Regions from separate parts of the Enterobacter sp. CFEC122 genome, predicted to be linked through region 1. Evidence: predicted binding sites of a transcription regulator. Region 1 holds the regulator's gene; each other region holds the start of a gene.
The links. The regulator PurR, encoded in region 1, represses purine synthesis genes. The targets are predictions, from matches to a motif close to CANGCAAACGTTTGCNTG.
Positions count from the first base shown of each region.

Region 2: the regulator PurR is predicted to act here: its motif matches at 3,962-3,979, upstream of raiA (ribosome-associated translation inhibitor RaiA).
Region 3: the regulator PurR is predicted to act here: its motif matches at 5,778-5,795, upstream of purT (formate-dependent phosphoribosylglycinamide formyltransferase).
Region 4: the regulator PurR is predicted to act here: its motif matches at 2,941-2,958, upstream of ACVCAM_RS01205 (amino acid aminotransferase).

Region 1 is NZ_JBRIQR010000011.1:16,504-24,403, forward strand. It holds gene gloA (lactoylglutathione lyase) at 1-51, shown strand, start outside; gene rnt (ribonuclease T) at 147-806, shown strand; gene grxD (monothiol glutaredoxin 4) at 882-1,229, opposite strand; gene ACVCAM_RS09645 (C40 family peptidase) at 1,568-2,341, shown strand; gene sodB (superoxide dismutase [Fe]) at 2,464-3,045, shown strand; gene ACVCAM_RS09655 (MFS transporter) at 3,084-4,250, opposite strand; gene cydH (cytochrome bd-I oxidase subunit CydH) at 4,414-4,503, opposite strand; gene purR (HTH-type transcriptional repressor PurR) at 4,801-5,826, shown strand; gene punR (DNA-binding transcriptional activator PunR) at 5,844-6,755, opposite strand; gene punC (purine nucleoside transporter PunC) at 6,870-7,900, shown strand, end outside.
Region 2 is NZ_JBRIQR010000012.1:1,720-9,619, forward strand. It holds gene clpB (ATP-dependent chaperone ClpB) at 1-1,101, opposite strand, end outside; gene yfiH (purine nucleoside phosphorylase YfiH) at 1,231-1,962, opposite strand; gene rluD (23S rRNA pseudouridine(1911/1915/1917) synthase RluD) at 1,959-2,939, opposite strand; gene bamD (outer membrane protein assembly factor BamD) at 3,071-3,808, shown strand; gene raiA (ribosome-associated translation inhibitor RaiA) at 4,077-4,418, shown strand; Phe leader region at 4,529-4,654, shown strand; gene pheL (pheA operon leader peptide PheL) at 4,530-4,577, shown strand; gene pheA (bifunctional chorismate mutase/prephenate dehydratase) at 4,685-5,845, shown strand; gene ACVCAM_RS10320 (SMP-30/gluconolactonase/LRE family protein) at 5,842-6,714, opposite strand; gene tyrA (bifunctional chorismate mutase/prephenate dehydrogenase) at 6,775-7,896, opposite strand.
Region 3 is NZ_JBRIQR010000010.1:98,065-105,964, forward strand. It holds gene zwf (glucose-6-phosphate dehydrogenase) at 323-1,798, shown strand; gene edd (phosphogluconate dehydratase) at 2,032-3,843, shown strand; gene kdgA (bifunctional 4-hydroxy-2-oxoglutarate aldolase/2-dehydro-3-deoxy-phosphogluconate aldolase) at 3,883-4,524, shown strand; gene purT (formate-dependent phosphoribosylglycinamide formyltransferase) at 4,566-5,744, opposite strand; gene ACVCAM_RS09315 (tellurite resistance TerB family protein) at 5,916-6,566, shown strand; gene ptrB (oligopeptidase B) at 6,652-7,900, shown strand, end outside.
Region 4 is NZ_JBRIQR010000001.1:264,788-272,687, forward strand. It holds gene ldtD (L,D-transpeptidase) at 1-244, shown strand, start outside; gene ACVCAM_RS01195 (YcbK family protein) at 419-970, shown strand; gene ACVCAM_RS01200 (MBL fold metallo-hydrolase) at 991-1,638, shown strand; gene ACVCAM_RS01205 (amino acid aminotransferase) at 1,687-2,877, opposite strand; partial or broken gene ACVCAM_RS01210 (porin) at 3,062-4,180, opposite strand; gene asnS (asparagine--tRNA ligase) at 4,787-6,187, opposite strand; gene pncB (nicotinate phosphoribosyltransferase) at 6,354-7,556, opposite strand; gene pepN (aminopeptidase N) at 7,811-7,900, shown strand, end outside.

The DNA of each region.
Region 1 (7,900 bases):
AAAATCGAGCTGATTGAAGCCAAAGACGCCGGTCGCGGTCTGGGCAACTGATCCCTCAGGGCGCAACGTGCGCCCGTAGTTTTACTGCATCACCCCGCAAAATTTGCCATAATGCGCTCTGCTTTTTCCCCATGTAAGAGACCCTGATGTCCGATAACGCTCAATTTAGCGGTCTGTGCGACCGTTTTCGTGGTTTTTATCCCGTTGTCATTGATGTAGAAACAGCCGGATTTAACGCTAAAACCGATGCGCTGCTCGAAATTGCCGCCATCACGCTGAAGATGGATGAACAGGGCTGGCTTACACCGGACACCACGCTGCATTTCCACGTTGAACCTTTCGAAGGGGCAAACTTACAGCCGGAAGCGCTGGCGTTTAACGGTATCGATCCGCATAACCCGTTGCGCGGTGCCGTCAGTGAATATGATGCGCTGCACGCCATTTTTAAAATGGTGCGCAAAGGCATGAAGGAGAGCAACTGCAGCCGCGCCATTATGGTGGCTCATAACGCCACCTTCGATCACAGCTTTACCATGGCCGCCGCCGAGCGGGCCGCGCTCAAGCGCAACCCCTTCCACCCGTTTGTGACCTTCGATACCGCCGCGCTGAGCGGCCTGGCGCTGGGACAAACGGTGTTATCAAAGGCCTGTATTACGGCTGGCATTCCGTTCGATGGCACGCAGGCGCACTCCGCGCTGTATGACACGGAGCGTACCGCAGAGCTGTTCTGTGAGATCGTCAACCGCTGGAAGCGTCTGGGCGGCTGGCCGCTGCCGATGGATGATGAGGCCGAGCGCCAATCGTAGGTCGGGTAAGCGCAGCGCCACCCGACAAAAAAAAAGCGACCCCATAGCAGGTCGCTTTTTTATTTCCGCAGAAAGTTACTCTGCGTCCGGCTCTTCCGTTTTGTACTTCGCCGCGGTTTCTTTGATCAGCTGCTGCAGTTCGCCGCGCTGATACATTTCAATCAGGATATCGCAGCCGCCAACCAGTTCACCGTCTACCCACAGCTGTGGGAAGGTCGGCCAGTTCGCGTACTTAGGCAGCTCAGCGCGGATGTCCGGGTTCTGCAGGATATCAACGTAAGCAAAACGCTCACCACAGGCAGACAGCGCCTGAACCGCTTGCGCGGAGAAGCCGCAGCTTGGCAGCTTTGGAGAACCTTTCATATACAGCAGAATCGGGTTTTCAGCGATCTGGCGCTGGATTTTTTCAATAGTGGTGCTCATGTCTTGCTTCCTTTAACTTCTGTTACGGCATTCGTCTGACATTGTAGCGGTTCAGACTGGCATCGGAAAATAACATTTTTGTCACGTATAGACATTCTACTCCGAGTGATGAAAAGTTGCATTGCAAATGGTGTTTACCCCTGCGTCAGTCAGGGTTTTGCTTAGGGAATGGGCAAATGTACGACAGAACGATGAATTTTTTTGCACTTGCTAACGAAACAGGATCGTAGATTGAAAAATGCTATTAACTTTCTGGCTTTTTATGGATTAGAATCGACGGGCTTTGTAAATCACACGCGGGTATTATTGATGACCTGCATTTATCAGGGGACTGCCCAGTGGCGCGGATAACTAAAATCTCGATCACGCTCTGTGCTTTACTGTTTACTTCACTCACCTTCACGCCAGTGGCAAACGCCTCTCAGCAGGCGCGGCATTCTGCTGTACAAAAAAACCATCTGGTGAAAGCCACAGAACGTAAGAAAAAAACCACCGCTAAGAACGACAAGAAAAAGACAACCACACAGACTAAAAAAACCGCTTCCAGCAAGACGAAAACCACCTCTTCCCGCACAGCCCACACCGCCAAAAGTAAAGCTTCGCAAACCGCCGCTAACCTCGTGACTGAAAAATGCATCGCGCGTAAAGGCCATAAGGCGAAATGCACCAAGGTCACCAAAATAGCGGAAGTGCATAAAGTGCGCGTCCAGAAAGCGCAAAAAACTGCAATGAACAAGCTGATGGGGCAGATTGGCAAACCTTATCACTGGGGCGGGACTTCGCCACGTACCGGTTTTGACTGCAGCGGCCTCGTCTATTACGCCTATAAAGATCTGGTCAAGTTCCGCATTCCGCGCACCGCCAACGAGATGTACCACCTGCGCGATGCTTCCCCGGTCAACCGTGGAGAGTTGGAGAACGGCGATCTGGTCTTCTTCCGCACGCAGGGCCGCGGGACGGCTGACCACGTTGGCGTCTATGTCGGCAACGGAAAATTCATCCAGTCACCGCGTAGCGGCCAGGATATTCAGATCACCTCGCTCAGTGAAGACTACTGGGTACGCCATTACGTCGGCGCGCGTCGCGTGATGACGCCGAAAACCATTCGCTAACCCCTACCCTGCCACACCCGTGGCAGGGTAAGTTCCTCTTTTGCATACCCTTTCAATTTGCTATCCTGTCCTTGTTGTCTGTGTGGTTATTGGCAACACAAAATACAATAAGGAGAGAAGCAATGTCGTTCGAATTACCTGCACTACCGTATGCAAAAGACGCCCTGGCCCCGCACATTTCTGCGGAAACCCTGGAATATCACTACGGCAAGCATCACCAGACGTACGTCACCAACCTCAACAACCTTATCAAGGGCACCGATTTTGAAGGCAAAACGCTGGAAGAAATCGTGCGCAGTTCTGAGGGTGGCGTATTCAACAACGCCGCTCAGGTGTGGAACCACACCTTCTACTGGCACTGCCTGGCGCCAAACGCCGGTGGCGAACCTGTCGGTGAACTGGCTACCGCCATCAACGCCGCCTTTGGCAGCTTCGCGGAATTCAAAGCGAAATTCACCGATGCCGCCATCAAGAACTTCGGTTCAGGCTGGACGTGGCTGGTCAAAGAGGCGGATGGCAAACTGGCTATCGTGTCTACCTCTAACGCAGGCACCCCGCTGACCACCAGCGCGAAGCCGCTGATGACCGTGGACGTATGGGAACACGCTTACTACATCGATTACCGTAACGCGCGCCCTAACTACCTGGAGCACTTCTGGGCACTGGTTAACTGGGACTTTGTGGCGAAGAACTTCACCGCGTAAGAGACACGCAGAAGGGTTCGCCCTTCTGCGTTTTTGGTTTATTCCGCAGCGCAGGCTGCTTCTGGCTGTTTACGACCCGACATCATCACCAGCAGCAGACCGAGCGCGGCAACAATCGCCCCCATCACCGGCACAAAACTGTACCCCAGCCCACCGGAAATCACGGCCCCACCGGCCGCCGCACCGAGCGCATTGCCCAGGTTGAAAGCACCAATATTGACCGAGGATGAGAGGCCCGGCGCTTCATGCGCGACGCGCATCACGCGCATCTGCAGCGGTGGCACCACCGCGAACGTTGCAGCCCCCCAGACGACCATTGCGATCGCGGCACCAAACTCGTTGCGCGCCAGCCACGGAATGGCGATCATGATAACAATCAGCAGGGTTAAGAAGCCCTTCAGCGTTCCGCTCACGGAACGGTCGGCAAATTTCCCGCCGAGATAGTTGCCAATCGAGAAGCCCACGCCAATCAGCACCAGCATCGCGGTAACGAAGAGTGGCGTTGCGTGGGTGATGTCATGCAGCACCGGTGAAATATAGGTATAGAGGGTAAACATCGCCCCTGCCCCCAGCACGGTGGTCAGCAGCGCGGAGAGCACCTGCGGGCGCATCAGCACCGCCAGCTCCTTACGCACTTCCGGACGTTCTCCGGCGCTGCCCTTTGGCAGGGAGAAGAACAAGGCCACCATCGCGACCACGCCCAGTCCAGCCGTCGCCAGGAAGGACATCCGCCAGCCAATGACCTCGCCCAGCCAGGTTGCCGCAGGAACGCCGCCGATGTTAGCGATGGTCAGGCCCATAAACATGGTGGCTACGGCGCTGGCCTGCTTGTGTTTCGGCACCACGCTTGCCGCCACAACCGACCCCAGCCCAAAGAACGCGCCGTGGTTAAGGCTGGTCAGAATACGCGAAAGCATCAACGTGGTGTAGTCCGGCGAAATGGCCGAAAGCACGTTGCCGAGGGTGAAAATCGCCATCAGGAAAATCAGCGCATTGCGGCGCGCGCGGTGTGAAAGGAGAAGCGTCATCAGCGGCGCCCCCACCATCACGCCAATGGCGTAGGCGCTGATTAACATGCCGGCCGCAGGGATCGAGACGTCCACGCCGCGGGCGATAACGGGCAGTAACCCCATCGGGGAAAATTCAGTGGTGCCAATCCCAAAAGCGCCAATCGCCAGGGCCAGCAGGGGAAAATTGATTTTCATGCGTCAACTCCGGATGCCGTGTCATGTGGTGACACAGAACAAAGAAGCGGAAAGCATGACATCAATCACAAAAAATGAGAAGTTTACAAAATGGCAAAAGATTTTTGCCTTAGGAGTAACAATCGAGGTGAGCGGGAGGGAGAAGGCTCTCCCTCCGCGTAAATCAGTGCAGCGCGGCCGTCAGACCCGCCGCGACAATCAGAGCCAGCACAACCACGGTGGTGAACAGCGAAAACTTCAGATCGGAACTCATCAATTTTTCTCCTTTTAATCCCCCCACGAAAAGTGAGCCTGCTCATTTTTGCATAATTTACGTCAAAAATCTTCCTAGATTTAGGCTGATAAACACTTTACCTCTTCCCCTTTTCATCAAGATAGGACAAAATTCCACGCTAAATTTATTAGCGTACCGGCCATTGACCCCCTCCTGACGTCCCGTGTCGTTTTCCCGGCGTGCCGCAATTCAAGATTGCGTGATAAGGGTGAGAGAAGGCAAACGTTTACCTTCAAGTTTTTCAGGAGTTTAGGATATGGTCTGGAGTGACATTTAATGGCAACAATTAAAGACGTAGCAAAACGCGCAAACGTTTCCACTACAACCGTATCACATGTAATTAACAAAACCCGCTTTGTGGCGGAAGAGACGCGCAACGCCGTCTGGGCAGCGATCAAAGAGCTGCACTATTCGCCAAGTGCGGTTGCGCGCAGCCTCAAGGTTAATCACACCAAATCCATTGGATTGCTGGCGACCAGCAGTGAAGCGGCCTATTTTGCCGAGATCATAGAAGCGGTAGAGAAGAACTGCTTCCAGAAAGGCTATACCCTGATTCTGGGCAACGCGTGGAACAGCATAGAAAAACAGCGCGCCTACCTGTCGATGATGGCGCAAAAGCGCGTCGATGGCCTGCTGGTCATGTGTTCCGAGTACCCGGAATCCGTGCTGTCGATGCTGGAAGAGTATCGCCATATCCCCATGGTGGTCATGGACTGGGGTGAAGCGCGCGCGGACTTCACCGACTCCGTTATCGACAACGCCTTCGAAGGCGGTTACATGGCGGGTCGTTACCTGATCGAACGCGGTCACCGCGAGATTGGCGTGATCCCCGGTCCGCTGGAGCGTAACACCGGCGCGGGCCGTCTGGCCGGTTTTATGAAAGCGATGGAAGAAGCGCTCATCACCGTGCCGGAAAACTGGATCGTGCAGGGCGACTTTGAGCCGGAATCAGGCTACCGCGCGATGCAGCAGATCGTTTCCCAGCAGCACCGCCCGACCGCCGTTTTCTGCGGCGGTGACATCATGGCCATGGGCGCGCTCTGCGCCGCCGATGAGCTGGGTTTGCGCGTACCGCAGGATATTTCCGTGATCGGGTATGACAACGTGCGTAACGCGCGCTTCTTCACCCCGGCGCTGACAACCATTCACCAGCCAAAAGATTCGCTGGGCGAAACGGCCTTCAATATGCTGCTGGACAGAATCGTCAACAAGCGCGAAGAGTCGCAGTCCATTGAAGTTCACCCGCGCCTGATTGAACGCCGTTCCGTTGCGGACGGTCCGTTCCGCGACTACCGTCGTTAATCCCTTGACGGGGCCAGCTACGCTGGCTCCCGTAACCATTCCCGGTTTAGGGTTTCGCTGTCCCCCAGATAATCCAGCAGCCAGGCCATGGCGGGCGAGACATCATTTTGTTGCCAGGTCAGGCAGCAGGCTGCGTCCGGGAACGGATTCTCCAGCGTCAGTTCAACCCATTCTCCGGTATCGATGCGTGGACGCGCAAAATGAGCGGGCACCATCGCGACGCACAGCCCGGCGCTGAGGCACGTCGCCGATGATTCCCAGTCAGGAGCCACCACCCGCCGCTGGTTATCCAGAAGCCAGGTGATACGCTTGGGCAATGAACGGGACGTATCCTCCAGCACCAGCGACGGCCAGTTGCGCAGCGTATCGTCGCTCAGCGGACCTTCCATCGCTGCCAGAGGATGATCGCTGGCCACCACGCATTTCCAGCTCAGCATCCCCATGTCGCGAAAGGCGTAACGTCCCCCGACCGGGATCGCCTGCGTCGCGCCAATCGCCATCTCCGCCCTGCCGTCCGCCAGCGCATCCCAGACGCCGTTGAACACCTCCTGCGAGACCCGTAGCTCGACGTCAGAGAAATGACGATAGAAATCCACGATCATCTGCCGGGTGCGTTCCGGCTTCACGATGTTATCTACCGCGATGGCGAGATGCCCCCGCCAGCCGTTGGCGATCTGCTGACACTGTTCGCGGGTGATCTGCATTTTTTTGATAACAGAACGCCCTTCTTTCAAAAACCATGCTCCGGCGGGCGTTAATTCCACGTCGCGATGCCGCCGTTCAAACAGCGGAACCGCCAGCCACTCCTCAAGCTGACGCACCGTGTAGCTGATGGCCGAAGGGACGCGGTGCAACTCCTGCGCTGCACCGCTAAAGCTGCCGTTACGCGCAACAGCATCGACCACTTCAAGAGAATAATCTGACCACATTTTCTGCCTGCAAAAAATTTGAATGCACACGCCAAATATTAGCGTTTCACAAGCCGCTTTGCACTCCCTACACTCTGCGCCAACGTACACCTGCCTCCTCAGGAGAATAAAAGAATGCAACCCAGGAAAGGATTTTTAGTCTGGCTCGGCGGCTTAAGCGTGCTGGGCTTTTTGGCCACCGACATGTACCTGCCCGCGTTTGCCGCGATGCAGGAAGACCTGCAAACCCCTGCCGCGGCCATCAGCGCCAGCCTGAGCCTGTTCCTTGCCGGTTTTGCTTTCGCCCAGCTGCTCTGGGGACCGCTCTCGGATCGCTTCGGTCGTAAACCGGTGCTGCTGCTGGGTCTGGCCATTTTTGCCGTGGGCTGCCTGGGGATGCTGTGGGTGCGCGATGCTACCTGGCTGCTGGTGCTGCGCTTCGTTCAGGCCGTGGGCGTCTGTGCTGCGGCGGTGACCTGGCAGGCGCTGGTGACCGACTCCTACCCGGCTAACCGCACAAACCGTATTTTCGCCACCATTATGCCGCTGGTGGGCCTCTCCCCTGCCCTGGCTCCGCTGCTGGGCAGCTGGATCCTCGCGCACTTTGACTGGCAGGCCATTTTTGCCACGCTGTTTGCCATCACGCTGGTGCTGATGCTGCCGGCGTTTGCCCTTAAGCCCGCGCATAAAAAAGAGGCGCATGCCGACGCGACGCCGATTACCTTCACCTCCCTGCTGAGCGCCAAAGCGTATCGCGGGAATGTCCTGATTTATGCCGCCTGTTCGGCCAGCTTCTTCGCGTGGCTCACCGGCTCGCCGTTTATTCTGCACGATATGGGCTACAGCCCGGCGGCCATCGGTCTGAGCTATGTTCCGCAGACCATCGCGTTCCTGGTGGGCGGGTACGGCTGCCGCGCGGCGCTGCAAAAATGGGAAGGTCAGCAGATGCTGCCATGGCTGCTGGTGCTGTATGCCCTGAGCGTTATCGGGACCTGGGCCGTCGGGTTTATTCCGGGCGCGGGCCTGGCTGAAATTTTGATCCCCTTCTGCGTGATGGCCGTGGCGAACGGGGCGATTTACCCTATCGTTGTGGCACAGGCGTTACGTCCGTTCCCGCAGGCGACAGGCCGCGCCGCCGCGCTGCAAAATACCCTGCAGCTGGGTCT
Region 2 (7,900 bases), on a different contig from region 1:
GTCAGTGATCTGCACATGGTGGTGCAGTTCATAACGCTCTTTCAGACCACGCAGGATCGCGATGGTATCTTCAACGCTTGGCTCGGCAACAAATACTTTTTGGAAACGACGTTCCAGCGCAGCATCTTTCTCAATGTACTGACGGTACTCATCCAGCGTGGTGGCACCGACGCAGTGAAGTTCACCGCGCGCCAGTGCAGGTTTCAGCATGTTCCCGGCATCCATTGCGCCGTCTGCCTTACCGGCACCGACCATGGTGTGCAGCTCGTCGATAAACAGGATGACGTTACCTTCCTGTTTCGCCAGATCGTTCAGCACGCCTTTCAGACGCTCTTCAAACTCACCGCGGTATTTCGCACCGGCCACCAGCGCGCCCATGTCCAGCGCCAGTACGCGGCGGCCTTTCAGGCCTTCCGGCACTTCACCGTTCACAATACGCTGCGCCAGCCCTTCAACAATCGCGGTTTTACCGACACCCGGTTCACCTATCAGTACCGGGTTGTTCTTGGTACGACGTTGCAGTACCTGAATGGTACGGCGGATTTCTTCATCACGGCCGATCACCGGGTCAAGTTTGCCCTGTTCAGCACGCTCGGTCAGATCGACCGTAAATTTCTTCAAAGCCTGACGTTGGTCTTCGGCTCCCTGATCGTTCACGCTTTCACCTCCGCGCATGTTCTCAATCGCCTGAGTCACATTGGCGGTGGTCGCACCGGCGGATTTCAGCAGGTCGGTCAAGGTACCGCGTGATTCAAGCGCCGCCAGAACAAACAGCTCTGACGAAATAAAATTGTCCCCACGTTTTTGCGCCAGCTTGTCGCAAAGGTTCAGGACACGCACCAGATCCTGCGACGGCTGAACGTCGCCGCCGGTCCCTTCGACCTGCGGTAAACGGCTCAGCGCCTGATCGATAGCGGTGCGTAACTGGCCAGCATTAATGCCAGCGGACGTTAATAAAGGACGTACCGATCCCCCTTCCTGATTCAGCAAGGCGCTCATTAGATGAAGAGGTTCGATAAATTGGTTGTCGTGCCCCAGTGCGAGGGACTGGGCATCGGCGAGAGCAAGCTGGAATTTATTAGTAAGACGATCCAGACGCATAACTCCTCCCATAACAGGTCAAATTTGCTACTGGAGATTAAATGAGGTCATCCCTCAATTATTCAAGGTTAATGACCTGAATTATGTGAAAAGAAAACGGCACGTGCCGGATCGTCTTGATTCTTTAGGTTATATCAGCCAAATGAAACTTGCCATACGGCCCGTCGTCTTGTCGCGGCGATAAGAGAAAAAATCACCCTTTTCGGTGAAGGTGCAGCGATCGCCGCCGAAGATCTGCGTCACGCCGACGCGGTTCAGGCGCTGGCGGGCGAGCTGGTAAATATCGGCCAGATATTTATCCCCCGAAGGCAGGAAGGCGTCCACCGCTTGCGGATCTTTTTCCATAAAGGCTTCGCGAACTTCCGGCCCCACTTCAAAAGCGCGAGGGCCAATGGCCGGGCCAAGCCAGGCCATAATATTGGCGGGCTCATCCTTAAAGCAGGCGACGGTTTCTTCCAGCACGCCTTCACACAGTCCACGCCAGCCCGCGTGCGCTGCAGCCACCTCGGTGCCTGCACGGTTGCAGAACAGCACTGGCAGACAATCGGCGGTCATTACGGCACAAACGGTTCCCGGCGTATTGCTGTAAGAGGCATCAGCGCGTTTGGAAGCATAGGGCTCTCCCGTCAACTTCAGCACCGCCTTGCCATGAACCTGTTCCAGCCAGACCGGTTTCGACGGCAGGTTCCCCGCTGCAAACAGACGCCTGCGGTTCTCTTCCACGTGTTCCAGGTTATCGCCACAGTGTGCGCCGAGGTTCAACGACGCCCACGCGCCCTGACTCACACCGCCAGTGCGGGTTGAACTGCAGGCAGCCACGCCGGCAGGCAATGGCCACTCCGGGACAATCAGTTTGGTCATAACCAGTCCACTTGATCCTTATGTTCTTCGAAATCAGCACGCATGGCGTCAATAAGGTCCACCATATCCTGCGGGATAGGCGCATGCCACTCCATCTGAATACCGGTGATAGGGTGATAAAGACGCAGCATGGTCGCGTGCAGCGCCTGACGATCGAATTTACGCAATACGCTGATGAACTCATCCGATGCGCCTTTAGGCGGACGCGGACGACCACCGTAGACCTGATCCCCCACCAGCGGATGGGTAATGTGGGCCATATGCACGCGGATCTGGTGAGTACGTCCGGTCTCCAGACGCAGACGCAGGCGCGTATGAATACGGAAGTGCTCCATAATGCGGTAATGCGTCACCGCCGGTTTACCCATCGGATGCACCGACATATGGGTACGCTTGGTCGGGTGACGGCTAATGGGCTCTTCCACCGTCCCGCCAGAAGTCATATGTCCAATGGCTACCGCTTCATATTCACGGGTGATTTCGCGCAGCTGCAGCGACTCCACCAGACGGGTCTGAGCAGGAACGGTCTTCGCCACCACCATCAGACCGGTAGTGTCTTTATCCAGACGGTGCACGATGCCCGCGCGCGGAACATCCGCGATCGGCGGATAGTAATGGAGAAGTGCGTTAAGTACCGTACCGTCAGGGTTTCCCGCGCCCGGATGAACAACCAGGTCGCGCGGCTTGTTGATCACCAGAATGTCATCATCTTCATAGACGATGTCCAGTGGGATATCCTGCGGCTCGAAGCGGATTTCCTCTTCGATTTCAGCATTGATGGCGACAGCTTCCCCACCTAACACTTTCTCTTTTGGTTTGTCCCAGATCTTGCCGTTTACCATCACGCGCTGGTCAAGGATCCATTCTTTTATGCGTGAACGCGAATAATCAGGGAACAATTCGGCCAAAGCCTGATCTAAGCGTTGACCGAGCTGATTTTCGGAGACTGTTGCGGTGAGTTCTACTCGTTGTGCCATAAACTGCTTCTTCGTTTAACGTTGGGTTTTACGGCTTTGCCGTTTAATATAGTGTGCTATTGTAGCTGGTCTTAATCGGGAGCAGGAACAGAGTTTCTCCCGGACAAACATTTGAGGAAAGTCAAAACGTCATGACGCGCATGAAATATCTGGTGGCAGCGGCCACGTTGAGCCTGGCTTTGGTGGGCTGCTCCGGTTCAAATGAACAGGTCCCTGACAATCCGCCGAATGAAATCTATGCGACTGCACAACAAAAGTTGCAGGACGGTAACTGGAAACAGGCGATAACGCAACTGGAAGCGTTGGATAATCGCTATCCATTTGGTCCGTATTCGCAGCAGGTACAGTTAGATCTCATCTACGCATACTATAAAAATGCCGATCTACCGCTGGCTCAGGCAACCATCGATCGTTTCATGCGTCTGAACCCGACTCATCCTAACATCGACTATGTGATGTACATGCGCGGGCTCACCAACATGGCGCTGGATGACAGTGCGCTGCAGGGCTTCTTCGGAGTGGATCGTTCCGACCGTGACCCGCAGCATGCGCGTGACGCCTTCAATGACTTCTCTAAACTGGTGCGCGGCTATCCAAACAGCCAGTACGTGACCGACGCCACCAAGCGTCTGGTGTTCCTGAAAGATCGTCTGGCGAAATATGAATACTCCGTGGCGGACTACTATACCCGCCGTGGCGCATGGGTTGCCGTGGTTAACCGCGTAGAAGGTATGCTGCGTGATTACCCGGATACTCAGGCAACGCGCGACGGCCTGAAGCTGATGGAAAATGCTTACCGTCAGATGCAGATGACCGCTCAGGCTGAAAAAGTGGCGAAAATCATCGCCGCGAACAGCAGCAACACCTGATTTTGCCTCAATGCAAAACGGCAGCCCGAAGGCTGCCGTTTTTTTATTCGTTTCTGAGCGTCGCTGAAGCGCGTTAGCCTCAACACATCCAGTCAACTATGTCCTCAATTTTTGCCTTCTACAAGGTAAATCTCACCTCTTCCTGCCCTGCCTCACAAAAAAGATTCCCTGACAAAAACCGACAAAATAACGTGATCTAAATCACACATTTTGACATTAGGTCGGGTATGCTGGAATCACCAAGACGGAAAGACAAGAGGTAAAATTTATGACAATGAACATTACCAGTAAACAAATGGAAATTACTCCGGCAATTCGCCAGCACGTCGCAGACCGTCTCGCCAAACTGGATAAATGGCAAACACATTTGATTAATCCACATATCATCCTGTCCAAGGAGCCGCAGGGTTTCATCGCTGACGCAACTATCAATACTCCAAACGGCCATCTGGTCGCCAGCGCAAAACATGAGGATATGTACACCGCTATAAACGATTTGATCAACAAGCTGGAACGGCAGCTCAATAAAGTGCAACACAAAGGTGAAGCCCGTCGCGCCACAACGTCGGTGAAAGACGCCAGCTTCGCGGAAGAAGTTGAAGAAGAGTAATCCTTTAAATTGAGTGTACCGCCAACGCGCCTTCGGGCGCGTTTTTTGTTTTTTATTGACAGGGTGAAAACAGTACGGGTACTTTAACGATATCACTCACAGGATGACTTTATGAAACTTACGCCGTTCTTCTTCGCATTCTTTTTTACCTTCCCCTGAACGGGAGGCGTTTCGTCGTGTGATAAAGAATGCGAAGACGAACAACAAGGCCTCCCACACCGGGGGGCCTTTTTTATTGATAACGATAAGATGAGACAGGCAACACTATGACACCGGAAAACCCGTTACTGGATCTGCGCGTAAAAATCAGCGCGCTGGATGAGAAACTGCTGGCGCTGCTGGCCGAACGCCGCTCCCTCGCCGTTGAAGTGGGCAAAGCCAAGCTGGACTCCCATCGTCCGGTCCGTGATATCGACCGCGAGCGGGATCTGCTGGAACGTCTCATTCAGCTCGGCAAAGCGCATCATCTCGATGCCCACTACATTACCCGGCTGTTCCAGCTCATCATCGAAGACTCCGTTCTGACCCAGCAAGCGCTACTCCAGCAGCACCTCAATAAAACCAATCCGCACTCTGCGCGTATCGCTTTCCTCGGGCCAAAGGGCTCTTATTCTCACCTGGCCGCACGTCAGTATGCCGCTCGCCATTTCGAAGAATTTATTGAAAGCGGCTGCGCGAAGTTTGCCGACATTTTTAACCAGGTCGAGACCGGCCAGGCGGATTACGCCGTGGTGCCGATTGAAAACACCAGCTCCGGCGCCATCAACGACGTCTACGATTTGCTGCAGCACACCAGCCTGTCGCTGGTCGGCGAGCTGACGATCCCTATCGATCACTGCGTGCTGGTCTCCGGCTCAACGGACCTGAACACGATCGAAACGGTCTACAGCCACCCGCAGCCGTTCCAGCAGTGCAGCCAGTTCCTGAACCGCTATCCGAACTGGAAAATTGAGTACACCGAAAGCACCTCGGCGGCGATGGAAAAAGTCGCCCAGGCGAACTCCCCCAACGTTGCGGCGCTGGGCAGCGAAGCGGGCGGCGCGCTGTATGGTTTACAGGTGCTGGAACGCAACCTGGCGAACCAGACGCAAAATATTACCCGCTTCGTGGTGCTGGCCCGCAAGGCAATCAATGTGTCTGACCAGGTACCGGCCAAGACTACGCTGCTGATGGCCACCGGCCAACAGGCCGGTGCACTGGTTGAAGCCCTTCTGGTGCTGCGTAATCACAATCTGATCATGACCCGGCTGGAATCGCGCCCAATCCACGGTAACCCGTGGGAAGAGATGTTCTACCTTGATATCCAGGCCAACCTGGAGTCTGCTTCCATGCAGAAAGCCCTGCGCGAGCTGGGCGAAATCACCCGCTCTATGAAAGTGCTGGGCTGCTATCCGAGCGAAAACGTCGTCCCGGTCGATCCAATCTAACGTTCGATAAAACGGCTTTTCTTCATCCCTGCCACGCTCATCGGCAGGGTGAAGATGGCGCCGGAGAGCGGATATTTCGCCACCTCCTCCGCATCCATATTTTCCCGCGTGGTGGTAATAAAAAGCGTTTTCATATCATCGCCGCCAAAGCAGACCATCGTCGGGCAACGCACCGGCATGCGATACTCTTCCAGCTGCTCCCCTTGCGGTGAAAAACGCGCGATGCGCCAGCCGTCAAACATCGCGCTCCAGTAACAGCCTTCCACATCCATCGCCGCGCCGTCCGGTATCCCCTCGCCCTCTTTAAACTGACGAAACACCTCTCGCTTACCCGGTTCGCCCTGCTCATCAAGCGGGGTACGGTAGATCACACCGTTTGGCGTATCTGAGGTAAACATCCACTGCTTATCCGGGCTAAACGCCAGGCCGTTATGCCCGTGGATATCGCACTGGATCACCTTCGGCGTCAGGTCGTTGTCGATGCGCATCAGCAGGGCGCCGTTGTAATCTCCCGGCCCCCAGAACGTGCCCGCATAGAACCGGCCCAGATGGTCGGTGCCTCCATCGTTAAAACGCGCCAGCTGCGGGTTAGAGGGGTTATCACACACCTTGCGGCGCAGCAGGCCGTGTTTATCGGTCAGCCAGATACCCGTTCGCATCGCAACGATAAAACCACCCTGCTCACGCAGCGCGAAACACCCCACCTCCTCGTGGAAAGAGAGTACGGTGTGTTCCGCCGTCGGCAGATGGTAGCGGTGGATCTCGCCTTCCAGAATATCGGCCCAGTAGAGCGCCTGCTCTTCGGCGCTCCATGTCGGGCATTCAGGCAAATGCCCGGTGTAATTCAACAGCAGCTGCGGTTCAGCCATGACAGTTCCCCAAAATGAAAAAAGCCAGCATTGCTGGCTTTCAGTATATACATCATCGCATTACTGGCGACTGTCATTTGCCTGGCGCAACAACGTCCGGCTCTCATTCTGGAAACGCTGCGCATAATCGCCAAACCAGTGCTCGACCTTGCGGAAGCTATCGATAAACGCCTGCTTGTCTCCGTGCTCAAGCAGCGTAATGGCTTCTCCAAAGCGCTGATAGTAGCGCTTGATCAGAGCCAGGTTGTTTTCGGAAGACATAATGATGTCCGCGTACAGCTGCGGATCCTGCGCGAACAGACGTCCAACCATCGCCAGCTCCAGACGATAGATAGGTGAAGAGAGCGCCAGCAGCTGTTCAAGCTGCACGTTCTCTTCCGCCAGATGCAGGCCGTAGGCAAACGTCGCAAAGTGGCGCAGCGCCTGAATGAACGCCATGTTCTGGTCGTGCTCAACCGCGCTGATGCGGTGCAGTCGCGCGCCCCATACCTGAATTTGTTCCAGGAACCACTGATAGGCTTCCGGCTGACGACCGTCGCAGTAAACCACCACCTGCTTAGCCAGGCTGCCGCTGTCCGGACCAAACATCGGGTGCAGACCCAGCACCGGCCCGGTATGCGCAGCCAGCATTGCCTGCAGCGGACCATTTTTGACGGAGGCCAGATCCACCAGGATACAGTCTTTCGGTAAAGGAGGAAGCTTCCCGACGATCTGCTCCGTCACGTGGATCGGCACGCTGACGATAACCATCCCGGCATCTTTCATGAGCTCCGGCGCCTGCGCCCAGTCCTCTTTTTCCAGAATGCGCACCTGATAGCCAGAAAGCGTCAGCATTTTTTCAAACAGACGCCCCATCTGTCCTGCCCCGCCGACAATCACCACCGGCCGCAGGGTCGGGCAAAGGGTTTTGAACCCCTTGTCGTTTTCGCTGGAATAGGATTCCCGCATCACGCGACGCAGGACGTCTTCAATCAAGTCCGGCGAAACGCCCAGCGCCTGCGCCTCTTTGCGACGGGAGGCCAGCATTGAGGCTTCGCGCTCCGGGACGTAAATCGGCAGGCCGTATTTGCTTTTCACCTCACCGACTTCGGCAACCAGCGCCATGCGGCGCGCCAGCAGATCCAGCAGCGCCTTATCCACTTCATCAATTTGATCGCGCAGTGCGGTCAATTCAGCAACCATAACT
Region 3 (7,900 bases), on a different contig from region 1:
TTAATTGATGAAATCGTGATTCGATTTAGCCGATATTACCCCTGTGGCTTCCATTAAGGGTAACAATCGACGAGATAATGTTGTTGTTTTTTTTCATTACTTGATCGATGTCGGGTTTTGCTATGACCCTGTTGCGCAAAGAAACGACGGTTGTTGCGTCATTAAGCCGTCGAAATCATCCGAAGGGTGAAAAATCGCGGTATCGCACGCGACGATAAGCGCTAATGGTTTCGGGAATGACGTAAAAGCAGTACAGTGCATTGTAATAAAATTACAACGATACCTGGCAGAAGCACCAGGTGATCCAACTGAGGAGAATGACATGGCGGTAACGCAAACAGCCCAGGCATGTGACCTGGTCATTTTCGGCGCGAAAGGCGATCTTGCACGCCGAAAATTGCTGCCTTCCCTGTATCAACTGGAGAAAGCGGGCCAAATTCATCCGGATACCCGTATCCTGGGTGTTGGGCGCGCCGACTGGGACAAGGACGCTTATACCAAAGTCGTCCGCGAGGCGCTCGAAACTTTCATGAAGGAAAAAATTGATGAAAGTTTGTGGGATACCCTGAGCGGTCGTCTCGATTTCTGCAACCTTGACGTGAATGACGTCAGCGCGTTCGCTCGCTTGGGCGCGATGCTGGATCAGAAAAACCGTGTCACCATTAACTATTTCGCCATGCCGCCAAGCACCTTCGGCGCCATCTGCAAGGGCCTGGGCGAAGCCAAACTGAACGCCAAACCGGCGCGCGTCGTGATGGAGAAGCCGCTGGGTACGTCCCTGGCAACCTCGCGTGAAATCAACGACCAGGTAGGCGAGTTCTTTGAAGAGTGCCAGGTCTACCGTATCGACCATTATCTCGGTAAAGAGACGGTGCTGAACCTGCTGGCGCTGCGTTTTGCTAACTCCCTGTTTGTAAATAACTGGGACAACCGCACTATCGACCACGTGGAAATCACCGTGGCGGAAGAGGTGGGGATTGAAGGTCGCTGGGGTTACTTTGACCAGGCCGGTCAGATGCGCGACATGATCCAGAACCACCTGCTGCAGATTTTGTGCATGATTGCCATGTCTCCTCCGTCTGATCTGACGGCGGACAGCATCCGTGACGCCAAAGTGAAAGTGCTGAAGTCGCTGCGCCGCATCGACCGCTCCAACGTGCGCGAGAAGACCGTTCGCGGCCAGTACACCGCCGGGTTTGCGCAAGGTAAAAAAGTGCCTGGCTACCTGGAAGAAGAGGGCGCGAACAAGTCCAGCAACACCGAGACGTTCGTGGCCATCCGCGTGGACATCGACGACTGGCGCTGGGCGGGGGTTCCGTTCTACCTGCGCACCGGTAAGCGTCTGCCTGCGAAATGTTCCGAAGTGGTTGTCTACTTTAAGAACCCGGAACTGAACCTGTTCAAAGAGTCCTGGCAGGAGCTGCCGCAGAACAAACTGACCATTCGTCTGCAGCCGGACGAGGGCGTGGACATCCAGATCCTGAACAAAGTGCCGGGCCTGGATCACAAACACAACCTGCAGACCACCAAGCTCGATCTGAGCTACTCCGAAACCTTCAACCAGACGCACCTGGCCGATGCTTACGAACGTCTGCTGCTGGAAACCATGCGCGGTATCCAGGCGCTGTTCGTGCGTCGCGATGAGGTGGAAGAGGCGTGGAAATGGGTCGACTCCATCACCGAAGCCTGGGCTGCCGATCAGGATGCGCCAAAACCGTATCAGGCGGGCACATGGGGACCTGTCGCGTCGGTGGCAATGATCACCCGTGATGGCCGCTCCTGGAACGAGTTTGAGTAAGATAATCCGCTAGCCCGAAAGTGTTATTTTACCGGTAACATGATCTAACACAGCTCGTGGCACAATTTTCAACTTTTAAGCTCCGCGTGGATTCACCCGCGGAGCTTTTTTTATTACACTGCCGGAAGTGATTTTGCCCCTGAGCTCCGGACAGCAAGCGTTTCAGCGTTGTTAACAACTGCCAGCGACTTTGTAAACTCCCGAGCCCGGACAGATAAATGAGAGGAGCTTTTATGAATCCGACATTGTTACGCGTAACACAGCGCATTATTGAGCGCTCGAAAGAGACCCGTTCGGCCTACCTCGCCCGGATTGAACAGGCGAAGAGCAACACCGTTCACCGTTCCCAGCTGGCCTGCGGTAACCTGGCGCACGGCTTCGCCGCCTGCCAGCCTGACGATAAAGCGTCGCTGAAAAGCATGTTGCGTAACAATATCGCCATCATTACCGCCTATAACGATATGCTCTCCGCGCATCAGCCCTATGAGGTTTACCCGGACATCATCCGTAAAGCGCTGCACAGCGTGAATGCGGTCGGCCAGGTGGCGGGTGGGGTACCCGCCATGTGCGACGGCGTGACGCAGGGTCAGGACGGTATGGAGCTCTCCCTGCTGAGCCGTGAAGTCATTGCCATGTCCGCGGCGGTGGGCCTGTCACACAACATGTTTGATGGCGCGCTCTATCTCGGCGTATGCGACAAGATTGTTCCGGGCCTGGTGATGGCCGCGCTGTCGTTTGGTCATCTGCCTGCGATCTTCGTGCCGTCGGGCCCAATGGCAAGCGGCCTGCCGAACAAAGAAAAAGTGCGCATTCGCCAGCTGTACGCGGAAGGAAAAGCAGATCGTCAGGCGCTGCTGGAAGCGGAAGCTGCATCCTACCACGCGCCGGGCACCTGTACGTTCTACGGTACCGCGAACACGAACCAGATGGTGGTGGAGTTTATGGGGATGCAGCTTCCGGGCTCGTCCTTTATCCAGCCGGATGCACCGCTGCGCAAGGCGCTGACCGAGGCTGCGGCCCGTCAGGTCACGCGTCTGACCGGAAACGGCAACGAATGGATGCCGATGGGCAAAATGGTCGACGAAAAAGTTATCGTCAACGGGATTGTCGCGCTGCTGGCCACCGGCGGTTCGACCAACCACACCATGCACCTGGTGGCCATGGCGCGTGCGGCGGGCATTCTGATTAACTGGGATGACTTCTCCGAGATCTCTTCCGTGGTGCCGTTGATGGCGCGCCTGTATCCGAACGGTCCGGCGGACATCAACCACTTCCAGGCCGCAGGCGGCGTACCGCTGCTCATGCGCGAGCTGCTGAAGGGCGGTCTGCTGCATGAAGATGTTAACACCGTAGCGGGCTTTGGCCTGCAGCGCTACACCCAGGAGCCATGGCTGAACAACGGCGAGCTGGACTGGCGCGAAGGGGCGACCGCATCTCTTGATGCGCAGGTTATCGCCACCATCGACAAACCTTTCTCTCCTCACGGTGGCACAAAGGTGCTGAGCGGTAACCTCGGTCGCGCGGTAATGAAGACCTCTGCCGTACCGGAAGAGAACCAGATTATCGAAGCGCCAGCGGTGGTATTTGAAAGCCAGCACGACGTATTACCTGCCTTTGACGCCGGTCTGCTCGACAAAGACTGCGTGGTAGTGGTGCGTCATCAGGGGCCTAAAGCCAACGGGATGCCAGAATTACATAAACTTATGCCACCACTTGGTGTATTATTGGACCGCCGTTTCAAAATTGCACTGGTGACCGATGGACGCCTCTCTGGCGCCTCAGGTAAAGTGCCATCAGCTATCCACGTGACGCCGGAAGCGTACGACGGCGGCCTGCTGGCGAAAGTGCGTGACGGTGACATGATCCGCGTTAACGGTCAGACAGGCGAGTTAACCCTGCTGGTGGATGACGCCGAGCTGGCGGCACGTCAGCCCCATATTCCTGACCTGAGCGCGTCGCGCGTGGGAACAGGACGCGAAATGTTTGGCGCACTGCGTGAGAACCTCTCCGGTGCTGAGCAGGGCGCAACCTGTATTACGTTTTAAGACGACTTGATTTTAACGATCTGGCGAGAGAAGACTCTGATGAAAAACTGGAAAACAAGTGCAGAAGCAATCCTGACCACTGGCCCTGTCGTGCCGGTTATCGTGGTAAACAAGCTGGAGCACGCTGTACCGATGGCGAAAGCGCTGGTTGCGGGCGGCGTTCGCGTTCTGGAAGTGACCCTGCGTACCGCCTGCGCGATGGATGCCATTCGCGCGATTGCCAAAGAAGTGCCGGATGCCATTATCGGTGCGGGTACCGTAACGAACGCAAAACAGCTGGCTGAAGTGACCGAAGCGGGCGCACAGTTTGCCATCAGCCCGGGCCTGACCGAGTCGCTGCTGAAAGCCGCCACCGAAGGTACCATTCCGCTGATCCCGGGCATCAGCACCGTTTCTGAACTGATGCTGGGCATGGACTACGGTCTGAAAGAGTTTAAATTCTTCCCGGCGGAAGCGAACGGCGGCACCAAAGCGCTGCAGGCCATTGCCGGTCCATTCTCTCAGGTACGCTTCTGCCCGACGGGCGGTATCTCTCCTGCCAACTACCGTGACTACCTGGCGCTGAAAAGCGTGCTGTGCATCGGTGGCTCATGGCTGGTTCCGGCGGATGCGCTGGAAGCGGGCGACTGGGATCGCATCACCAAACTGGCTCGCGAAGCGGTAGAAGGCGCGAAGCAGTAAGTCATTCGCCGCATGAAAAACGGGCCTTTCGGCCCGTTTTTTTATCCCGTTACCTTAACGCTTGCTGCGGCCGCTTTCGCTCTCGCCACGGCGTCATCAACGTTATCTCCGGTGGCTAACGCCACGCCAAGACGACGGGTTCCGTCGATCTCCGGCTTGCCGAACAAACGGACCTGCAACCCGGCACCCACCGCCGCGTCGACGTTATCAAACGTAACGTTCTGGCTGGTTAGCTGCGGCAGGATCACCGCCGAGGCGGCCGGGCCGTACTGACGGATACCGCCGACGGGCAGGCCGAGGAAGGCGCGCACGTGCAGGGCGAACTCGGAGAGATCCTGCGAAATCAGCGTGACCATGCCGGTGTCATGCGGGCGAGGGGAGACTTCGCTGAAGATCACCTCATCGCCGCACACAAACAGCTCCACGCCAAACAGGCCATAGCCGCCCAGCGCCAGGACGGTTTTACGGGCGATCGCCTGCGCACGCTCCAGCGCCAGGGCGCTCATCTGCTGCGGCTGCCAGGATTCGCGGTAATCGCCATCTTCCTGGCGGTGGCCAATCGGGTCGCAGAAATGGACGCCGTCAACGGCGCTGACGGTCAGCAGGGTGATCTCGAAATCAAACTTCACCACCCCTTCAACGATCACGCGACCGGCGCCTGCGCGGCCACCCTGCTGGGCGTACTCCCACGCCTTGTCCACCGTGCTGCTGCCGCGGATAAAGCTCTGTCCTTTACCGGAGGAGCTCATCACCGGCTTAACGATGCACGGGTAACCAATCTCCTCTACGGCCTGCAGGAATGCGGCCTTATCGCCAGCAAAACGATAGCTCGACGTGGGCAACCCGAGCTCTTCTGCCGCCAGACGACGAATGCCTTCGCGGTTCATGGTCAGCTTTGCGGCTTTCGCGCAGGGCACCACGCGCTGGCCTTCCTGCTCAAGCGCAATCAGCGTATCGGTGGCGATGGCTTCAATTTCCGGTACAACGAAATCAGGCTTCTCGCGTGAAATCAGCTCACGAAGGGCATCGCCGTCCAGCATGTTAATCACATAAGAACGATGGGCGACGTGCATGGCGGGTGCATCGGCGTAGCGGTCTACGGCAATGACTTCCACGCCTAAACGCTGGCACTCAATGGCGACCTCTTTTCCCAGCTCGCCCGATCCCAACAGCATCACTCGCGTCGCCGCAGGTCGCAGCGCGGTTCCTAAACGAATCATAACAATCCCCCTGAAAAAGTTGCGGGCAGTATAAACGAAAACGTTTGCGTCTGTCTTGTGCACGGTCAGGTGAGGGGAGAAGAAATTTGCGCTTCTTTAGCCCGCCCAGACATTTCCTGACGCCTGCTCGCTTACGCTGTGGAACATGTTCACCGTTAAGTGAGGAAAATCATGTCTGGCTGGCTAAATCAATTGCAATCACTGTTAGGGCAGAAAACGTCGTCTTCCGGCGAGCGGGATCTCAGCAAACTGCTGGTGCCCGGGGCGCTCGGCGGGCTGGCAGGCCTGCTGGTCGCGAATAAATCCTCGCGCAAGCTGCTGGCAAAGTACGGGACAGGCGCGCTGCTCGCCGGTGGGGGCGCCATTGCGGGCACCGTCCTGTGGAATAAATACAAGGACAGGGTCCGGACCGCGCATAGCGATGAACCGCACTACGGCGAGCACACCTCGCCGCTGGATCTGCGCACCGAAAGGCTCATTCTTGCGCTGGTTTTTGCCGCGAAAAGTGACGGACATATCGACGATAAGGAACGGCTGGCGATCGAACAGCAGCTGCGCGAAGCCGGCGTCGAAGAGAAGGGCAGAGCGCTGGTGGCGCAGGCCATCGAACAGCCCCTGGATCCGCAGCGTCTGGCGCAAAGCGTGAAAAATGAGGAAGAGGCGCTTGAACTCTATTTCCTCAGCTGTGCCGCCATCGATATCGATCACTTTATGGAGCGCAGCTACCTGAATGCGCTTGGCGACGCGCTGAAGATCCCGCAGGACGTGCGTGAGGGCATTGAGCGGGATATTCGGGAACAAAAACAGGCGTTACAGGGATAGTTCTCGCCGTTGCGACCCTGTTTCGCTTGCATCATGCGTGGGTTTTGCCAACCTTATAGGGTGTAAAACGAAAAAGAATGATGACATGCCACCGAAAGCCCGACGTATACCTTATGCGATCACCACGCATGGCGATACGCGTATAGACAACTATTACTGGCTACGGGACGATTCGCGCTCCCGGCCAGAGGTGCTCGACTACCTGCACGAGGAAAACGACTATGGCCGCAAGGTCATGTCCAGCCAGCAGACGCTTCAGGACCAGCTGCTGAATGAAATGGTGCAGCGTATTCCTCAGCGCGATATCTCCGCGCCCTGGACCAAAAATGGCTATCGCTATCGCCATATTTATGAGCCCGGCAACGAGTATCCCATCTACCAGCGTCAGTCGGTCCTGAGCGCCGAATGGGATGCGTGGGATATTCTGCTGGATGCCAATCAGCGCGCGGCCCACAGCGAGTTTTATACTCTGGGCGGCATGTCCATTTCGCCGGATAACGCGGTGATGGCGCTGGCGGAGGATTATCTCTCCCGTCGCCAGTACGGCCTGCGTTTTCGCAATCTGGACACCGGCAACTGGTATCCGGAAATGCTGGAAAACGTCTCCCCGGATTTTGTCTGGGCGAATGATTCCGAGACGGTGTACTACGTCAAAAAGCACGCCTCTACGCTGCTGCCCTATCAGGTATGGCGGCATACCATCGGAACGGACTCCGCAGACGACGAGCTGGTCTATGAAGAGAAAGACGAAACGTTCTATGTCAGCCTGCATAAAACCTCTTCGCGCCATTATGTGATTATCTTCCTGGCCAGCGCCACGACGTCGGAAGTCCTGCTGCTGGATGCCGAACTGCCCGACGCCCAGCCGCTCTGTTTCCTGCCGCGCCGAAAGGATCATGAATACAGCCTGGATCACTTCCAGCACAGCTTTTATCTGCGCTCGAATCGCGAGGGTAAAAACTTTGGCCTCTATAAAACCAAAGTACGCGATGAGCGCAAGTGGGAGGTGCTTATCCCCGCGCGGGATCAGGTGATGCTGGAAGGGTTTACCCTGTTCACCGACTGGCTGGTGGTGGAGGAGCGCCAGCGCGGGCTGACCAGCATCCGGCAAATCAACCGTAAAACGCGGGAAGTGGTGGGGATCGCGTTCGACGACCCGGCCTATGTGACGTGGATTGGGTTCAATCCCGAACCCGAATCATCGCGGCTGCGCTACGGCTATTCATCCATGACCACACCGGACACCCTGTTTGAGCTGGACATGGATACCGGGCAGCGTCAGGTGATAAAGCAGACCGAGGTTAAAGGGTTTGAGTCCGAAAACTACCGCAGCG
Region 4 (7,900 bases), on a different contig from region 1:
GGAGCTGGCCAATATGCTGCTGCAGGACGCGGGCTGGAACGATACGCGCATTTCGGATGCCCTGAAGCAGGGAGATACGCGTTACGTTAATATCCGACACAATATTCCGGTCAATCTTTACTATCTGACGGCGTTTGTTGGCGAAGACGGGCGGACTCAGTACCGTACAGATATTTACAATTATGATCTCACCGCGCGATCCGGCGCACAAATTTTGCCAAAAGCGGAACAATTAATCAGGTAAATGAAGCAGTTCGGGAAAAATGATTGTCGTAAGTTAGGGTGAATAAGGGGCTATATCGCTGCAAGCCGCGTATTCACTGGGGTTGGGCGCCTTGACGTACCCGGTTTTGCCAGTTAAGGTGCCCTTCGTGCGCTAAGCATATTACGATTTCTTTTACCTGTAGACCTGATTATCATGGACAAATTTGACGCTAATCGCCGCAAACTGCTGGCGTTAGGTGGTGTTGCGCTTGGCGCAGCGGCCATCTTGCCGACGCCAGCATTTGCCACCCTCTCGACACCTCGTCCGCGAGTTTTAACGCTCAACAATCTTCATACCGGTGAGTCGTTAAAAGCGGAGTTCTTCGATGGCAGAGGCTATATTCAGGATGAATTAGCAAGACTTAACCATTTTTTCCGTGATTTCCGCGCGAATAAAATTAAAGCCATCGACCCAGGACTGTTTGATCAGCTTTTCCGCCTTCAGGGCCTGCTGGGTACCAGCAAGCCGGTGCAGCTTATTTCTGGTTATCGCTCGGTTGATACCAATAATGAACTGCGCGCCCACAGTCGCGGGGTAGCGAAAAAAAGCTATCACACGAAGGGCCAGGCAATGGATTTCCATATTGAGGGCGTTTCGTTAGCCAATATTCGCAAAGCTGCGTTATCTATGCGCGCAGGTGGTGTAGGATATTACCCCAGCAGCAACTTTGTGCATATTGATACCGGTCCGGTTCGGCACTGGTAATAACGAAACACAGGAGCAGTATGAACTATCGTATTATTCCGGTTACCGCGTTCTCCCAGAATTGTTCACTCATCTGGTGCGAACAAACTAAACTGGCCGCGCTTGTCGATCCCGGCGGTGACGCTGAGAAGATCAAGCAGGAAGTCGCCGACAGCGGCGTGACGCTCATGCAGATTTTACTGACGCATGGTCACCTCGACCATGTGGGCGCAGCGGCTGAACTGGCTGAACACTACGGCGTGCCGATTGTCGGTCCGGAAAAAGAAGATGAGTTCTGGCTGCAGGGGTTACCTGCCCAAAGCCGCATGTTTGGCCTTGATGAGTGTCAGCCTCTGACGCCCGATCGCTGGCTGGATGAAGGAGAGCGCGTTAGCATAGGGAATGTGACTTTACAGGTGTTGCATTGTCCTGGGCATACGCCAGGCCATATCGTCTTCTTTGATGACCAGTCCCGTCTGCTGCTCTCCGGCGATGTGATTTTCAAAGGTGGCGTAGGACGCAGCGATTTTCCGCGCGGCGATCACGGACAGCTGATTCAGTCGATTAAACAGAAGTTATTGCCGCTGGGTGATGATGTGACGTTTATCCCTGGGCACGGTCCGATGTCGACGCTGGGCTATGAACGGCTCCATAATCCGTTCCTTCAGGATGAAATGCCTGTCTGGTAACCCGAATAAAAAAAGCCTGCATAATGCAGGCTTTTTTGTGGGCGCAAATTACAGTACGGCGACAATCGCTTCGCACAGCGGCGCCATGTTGTCAGGCGTCATGCCTGCAACGTTCACGCGGCCAGACGCCACAGCGTACACGCCGAACTCTTCACGCAGACGCAGAACCTGCTCTTTGGTCAGGCCGCTGAACGAGAACATGCCGTTCTGTTTGATGATAAAGCTGAAGTCGCGATCCGCGCCTTTCTCCGCCAGGGTGTTCACAAACAGCAGGCGCATGCGCTGAATACGCTGACGCATATCGTTCAGCTCTTGTTCCCAGATGGCTCGCAGCGCATCGTTGCTCAGGATAGTCGCAACAACAGAGGCACCGTGTGCCGGCGGGTTAGAGTAGTTAGCGCGGATAACGGATTTCATCTGGCTGAACGCGCGATCGACGGTCTCATCGTTAGCCGCAACCAGCGTACAGGCACCTACACGCTCATTGTACAGACCAAAGTTCTTGGAGTAGGAGCTTGCAACGATCAGCTCCTGATGCACTGCGGCGAACGCGCGCAGGCCTTCGGCATCTTCTTCCAGACCACGGGCGAAGCCCTGGTAGGCAAAGTCAAACAGCGGCAGCCAGCCTTTTTCTACGGACAGCTTCGCCAGATGTTCCCACTGCTCAAGCGTTGGATCGATACCGGTTGGGTTGTGGCAGCAGCCGTGGAACAGCACCACGTCACCTGCTTGCGCCTCACTCAGGCTCGCCAGCAGGCCGTCAAAGTCCAGAGAGTGGTTTGCTGCGTCGTAGTAGGCGTATTCACGCACTTCCAGACCCGCAGAGTTAAATACGCTCTTATGGTTCGGCCAGCTTGGATTGCTTACCCAGACACGCTTCACAGAGGTGTTTTTCGCAAGGAAATCCGCCGCCACGCGCAGCGCGCCGGTACCGCCCGGGGTCTGTGCCGTACGGGCACGTTTGTCACTCACAATTGCACTGCCTTTACCGAACAGCAGCTCCTGGGTGCAGCGACCAAATTCAGGGATACCATCAATACCGAGGTAGTTTTTGGAGGTTTCGTTTTCCAGCAGATACTGCTCAGCTTTCTTAACGCTGGTCAGTACCGGAGTTTTGCCGGTTTCATCTTTATATACACCAATACCCAGGTTGATTTTGCCAGGGCGGTCGTCGGCACGAAACAGATCGGCCAGGCCCAGAATCGGGTCGGCAGGAGCGGCGGTAATGTTCTCAAACATGACGAAGTTCCATTGTGATTACAGAAGTGAAATCCGCTATCAGGTTAACGGTAGATTTACAAAATGCCAACCGTTTGCGACGAAAAGCGTGCGGCTTTTCAAAAGTCGCCATTATTTTCTGTCAGGCATAAAAAAACAGGGCCGAAGCCCTGTTCATTAAGCATATAACAAAGTGGTGTTCTGATTAGAACTGGTAAGTCACACCCACAGCTGCCATATCGTCGTTGCCGTTCAGGCCGCCAACGGTTTGCGCGTAGTCTGTGTCTTTGTCCAGCAGGTTGATGTAGTAGTCAGCCCACACGTTGAAGTTTTTGTTGAAGTAGTAAGTTGCGCCAACCTGGATGAATTTAGCCAGATCTGCATCGCCACCTTTGAAGGTGCCTTTAGAGTTGGTCACGCCAGCCAGGTCTTTACCTTTGGTCTGCACGTAGGAGATTGCTGGACGCAGGCCAAAATCGAACTGGTACTGAGCAACAACTTCGAAGTTCTGCGTTTTGTTAGCAAAACCAGCATCGCCATCAGACCCGGTACGGGTGGTGTTACGGGTTTCAGCATAGGTGGTTGCCAGGTAGATGTTGTTGGCATCGTATTTCAGACCCAGACCCCATGCTTCAGCTTTGTCGCCTTCGCCGTCAGCTTTCTGCTTCAGAGTACGGTTAGCGTTGCTATAAGATGCGATTGCACCGAAGCCTTCGCCGAAATCGTAACCCAGAGAGTAGCCTACGCCGTCACCGTTAGAGGTTTTAACGTCAGCACGGTCGTTTTTGCCCTGGTACTGAACGCCCAGGCTCAGGCCGTCAACCAGACCGAAGAAGTTGCTGTTACGGTAGGTCAGCAGACCGGTGCTGCGGCTGGTCATAAAGTTATCAACATAGTTACCGCCCCAGGTCATACCAGAGAAGGACGGCGCCATATCGGTGTAAGATTCTACGTCGTAAACGATACCTTAGTTACGACCGTAGTCGATGCTGCCAGCGTCGCCCGCTTTCAGACCAGCGAAAGCCAGACGGTTTTTGTTTTTCTGTGCAGAGTTTTCTGCATCGCTAGCCACGAAACGGTATTCCCACTGGCCATAACCTGTCAGTTGGTCGTTGATCTGAGTTTCGCCTTTGAAACCGATCTGCGCGTAAGTAGCGTCGCTATTGTTTGTGCTATCACCGGAAGTCACGAAGTCGTGCTCGGCGTTAACTTTACCGTAGAAGTCCAGCTTGTTGCCGTTCTTGTTATAGATTTCTGCAGCGTTGGCTGCACCGGCTACCAGCAGGGCAGGGATTACCACTGCCAGAATATTGCGCTTCATCATTATTTATTACCCTCATTGGTTTTTTTATGACACTCGCCACTGCCGTCAATAAATTCTGTCAATAAATATTTCCGGAACTATTGATGAGAGTTTGGTGTCTTTATGTATCTGACAGGCATCTTTCCATTCGCCGAAGCGTTTCGCTAGCCTGAAAGTGCTACAATTCTCAAGATTGAGTAACCAAAAGAAAATATATGTAACTAAATGTGTATTTTTGGGAACTTTGTGAACCACCTCAAACTTCAGAACGCCCTGGTGAATTAAGCTACAGCATCTATCCTATATATATGAATTCCTTATGATTAATTTGGATAAAGGCAATTCATATAAACAGACGATAAACGACTCGTTTTTTCTTATGACGCCGAAAAGCCTTCTGGATGGCTGTAAAATTGGTTGAAATTTGTGCTATTGCTTGAGGATGTAATAAGCGCAATAAGAATGGGGTTTATTTTTTGTGGCTGGATATTTCGCGGAAACAAAACGTAACAGGTAGTGGTTGTGACGGGGTGAAGGTTTGAAGATGCTGACTTTACGCTGACGAAAACTGACAATACAGGATAAAATAATGGCCAGCACAGGCTGGCCATTTTAGTCTTTTACCGATTAGAAGCTGGCGTTACGTGGCGTACGTGGGAACGGAATCACGTCACGAACGTTCTGCACACCGGTCACGTAGGCGATCAGACGCTCAAAGCCCAGACCAAAACCGGCGTGCGGTACGGTACCGTAACGACGCAGATCGCGGTACCAGCTGTAGTCCGCAGGGTTGAGACCCATCTCTTCCATACGCGCGTCCAGCACGTCCAGACGCTCTTCACGCTGAGAGCCACCGATGATTTCACCGATGCCCGGCGCCAGGACGTCCATCGCTGCCACGGTTTTACCGTCTTCGTTAAGGCGCATATAGAAGGCCTTAATGTCTTTCGGGTAGTTTTTAACGACAACCGGCGCTTTGAAATGCTTCTCGGCCAGATAGCGCTCGTGCTCAGACGCCAGGTCTACGCCCCAGTAAACCGGGTTCTCGAACTTCTCACCGCATTTCTCGAGGATCGCCACCGCGTCGGTGTAGTCCACCTGCGCAAAATCGGCAGAGACGAAGCGCTCCAGACGGGCTACCGCGTCGCTGTCTACGCGCTCGGCGAAGAATTTCATGTCGTCCGGACGCTCTTCCAGCACCGCTTTGAAGACATATTTCAGCATCGCTTCCGCCAGACCCGCGACATCGTCCAGGTTGGCGAACGCCACTTCAGGCTCCAGCATCCAGAATTCCGCCAGGTGACGGCTGGTGTTGGAGTTTTCGGCACGGAAGGTAGGGCCAAAGGTGTAGATTTTAGACAGCGCGCAGGCGTACGTTTCGCCGTTGAGCTGACCGGATACGGTCAGGAAGGCCTCTTTACCAAAGAAGTCTTTGTCATAGTCCACTTTACCTTCCGGGGTGCGCGGCAGGTTTTCGAGATCCAGCGTTGAGACGCGGAACATCTCACCGGCGCCTTCCGTATCGGACGCGGTGATCAGCGGGGTAGACACCCAGAAATAACCCTGCTCATCGAAGAAACGATGCAGCGCCTGCGCCAGCGTATGACGTACGCGAGCAACCGCACCAATCAGGTTGGTACGTGGACGAAGGTGCGCCACTTCACGCAGATACTCAATGCTGTGACGTTTAGCCGCCATCGGATAGGTATCCGGATCTTCAACCCAGCCGGTGACTTCAATGGCAGAAGCCTGAATTTCGAAACTCTGACCCTGACCCGGGGATGCCACGACCACGCCGGTGACAATAACGGAACAGCCCGTCGTCAGGTGCAGAACGTCATCATTGTAATTGGGCAGAGAATTATTAATGACGGCCTGTACAGGATCAAAGCAGGAACCGTCATAGACGGCAAGGAAGGAGATGCCAGCTTTAGAATCTCGGCGGGTACGCACCCATCCGCGCACGGTGACTTCTGAGTCAACGGCGACACGGCCCTGGAGTACGTCGGCTACAGGCACAACGCTCATAATATTCTCTCTGTTAATAGTCGGAAAAAATAAACACTTGTCCACCCTTATGGGGGGATATCTATGTTACCTGCCATCCGCTATCAGACAAGTAAATTTCGCGGTCAAAAGGGAAGAATTGAGAAATAAATAAGAAGAGGGGAGCCATGAAGGCTCCCTTAAGCGCTTAACTGGCTTTTTTGATCTGGGGAAGATCGAAGGCTTTGCGCAACGCGCGGACAAACGCCTTGTCATGGCAGATGGTTTTGCCCGGACTGTCGGAGAGTTTCGCCACCGGTTTGCCGTTACATTCCACCAGCTTTATCACGATATTCAGAGGTTTTACCTGAGGAATGTCGCAGGTTAACCGGGTACCGATCCCGAAGCTCAGGTTCACTCTGGCGTTGAAATGGCGATAGAGTTCGACGGCTTTCGCCAGATCGAGATTATCGGAGAAGACCAGCACCTTGCTCATCGGGTCAATGCCCAGTTTCTCGTAATGGGCAATCGCCTTCTCACCCCACTCAACCGGATCTCCGGAATCGTGGCGCAACCCCTGATAACGCTCCGCAAATTCAGGTCCAAAGTCGCGCAGGAAGGCATCCATCGTAATACAGTCCGTGAGGGCAATTCCGAGTTGATTCGGGTACTCCGCAAGCCATGCGGCCAGCGCTGCGCGCTGGCTGTTGGCGAGGTCAGGGCTAATTTGCTGATGCGCCTGGAACCACTCGTGCGCCTGGGTACCCATTGGCGTCAGATTGAGGCGACGGGCCAGATCGTAGTTACTGGTGCCCACGAACCACGGCTCCTGCTGCAGACGTTTAACGATGGCCTCCTGTACGTCGCGCGAAAAACGGCGGCGGGTGCCAAAGTCCATCAGGCGGAAGCGGGACATGTCCAGCCCTGCGGTCAGCGTGGAGAAGTCAGCGAGTTTCTTTTCCAGCGAGGCCACCGCCTGCGCTACGCCCGTTTCCGGGGAACGGTAGCGGTGAGCCAGCTCACTGATTACCGCCAGAAGCGGCACTTCCCACATGATCACTTCCCGCCACGGACCTGCAAGGCGAATATCCAGCTTGCCGTTATCGTTAACCACGGTGACCTGCTCCGGCTTATAGCGGAAGTCGCGCAGCCAGTTCAGGTAGTCGGCTTTGAAGAAAGGCAGGCCAGAAAGCCACTGATATTCCTCGTCCTGCAGCGTCAGATGCTGCATAGCATTGACCTTTTCACGAATGGCGTCTGCGTAGATACCGAGCAAGTCGTCGCCACGGCAGCGGAATTCCGCCGCGACATGAACGTCATAGTAATGGTGGAAAACGGCTTGCTGCATGTGCAGTTTATACGCGTCGGTATCCAGCAACGTATGCAGAACTGGAGAAGCGAATTGAGTCATAGGTGCGCAGTAGCATCCTCTCACAGGAGCGTTTAGTACAATAAACAACTCCGGAGTATACCTTGTTTAGTGATTTATTGAACCCCGATCACAACATAAGCGCGTTTTATGGTCGAGGGCATTTTGTGCCCCGTGTTATACAAATGTAGCAAAAAAAGGTATTGACCCTGAAAAGATGAACATTCTGCATAGCGCGTTTTGCGCAACAGGAATATATTGAAACGTTACTCGACAAACGATGCATAAGGTTTTCTATGACACAACAGCCACAAGCCAAATACCGCCACGACTACCGTGCGCCGGATTATCTGATTAGCGAAATCGATCTGACTTTTGACCTGGAT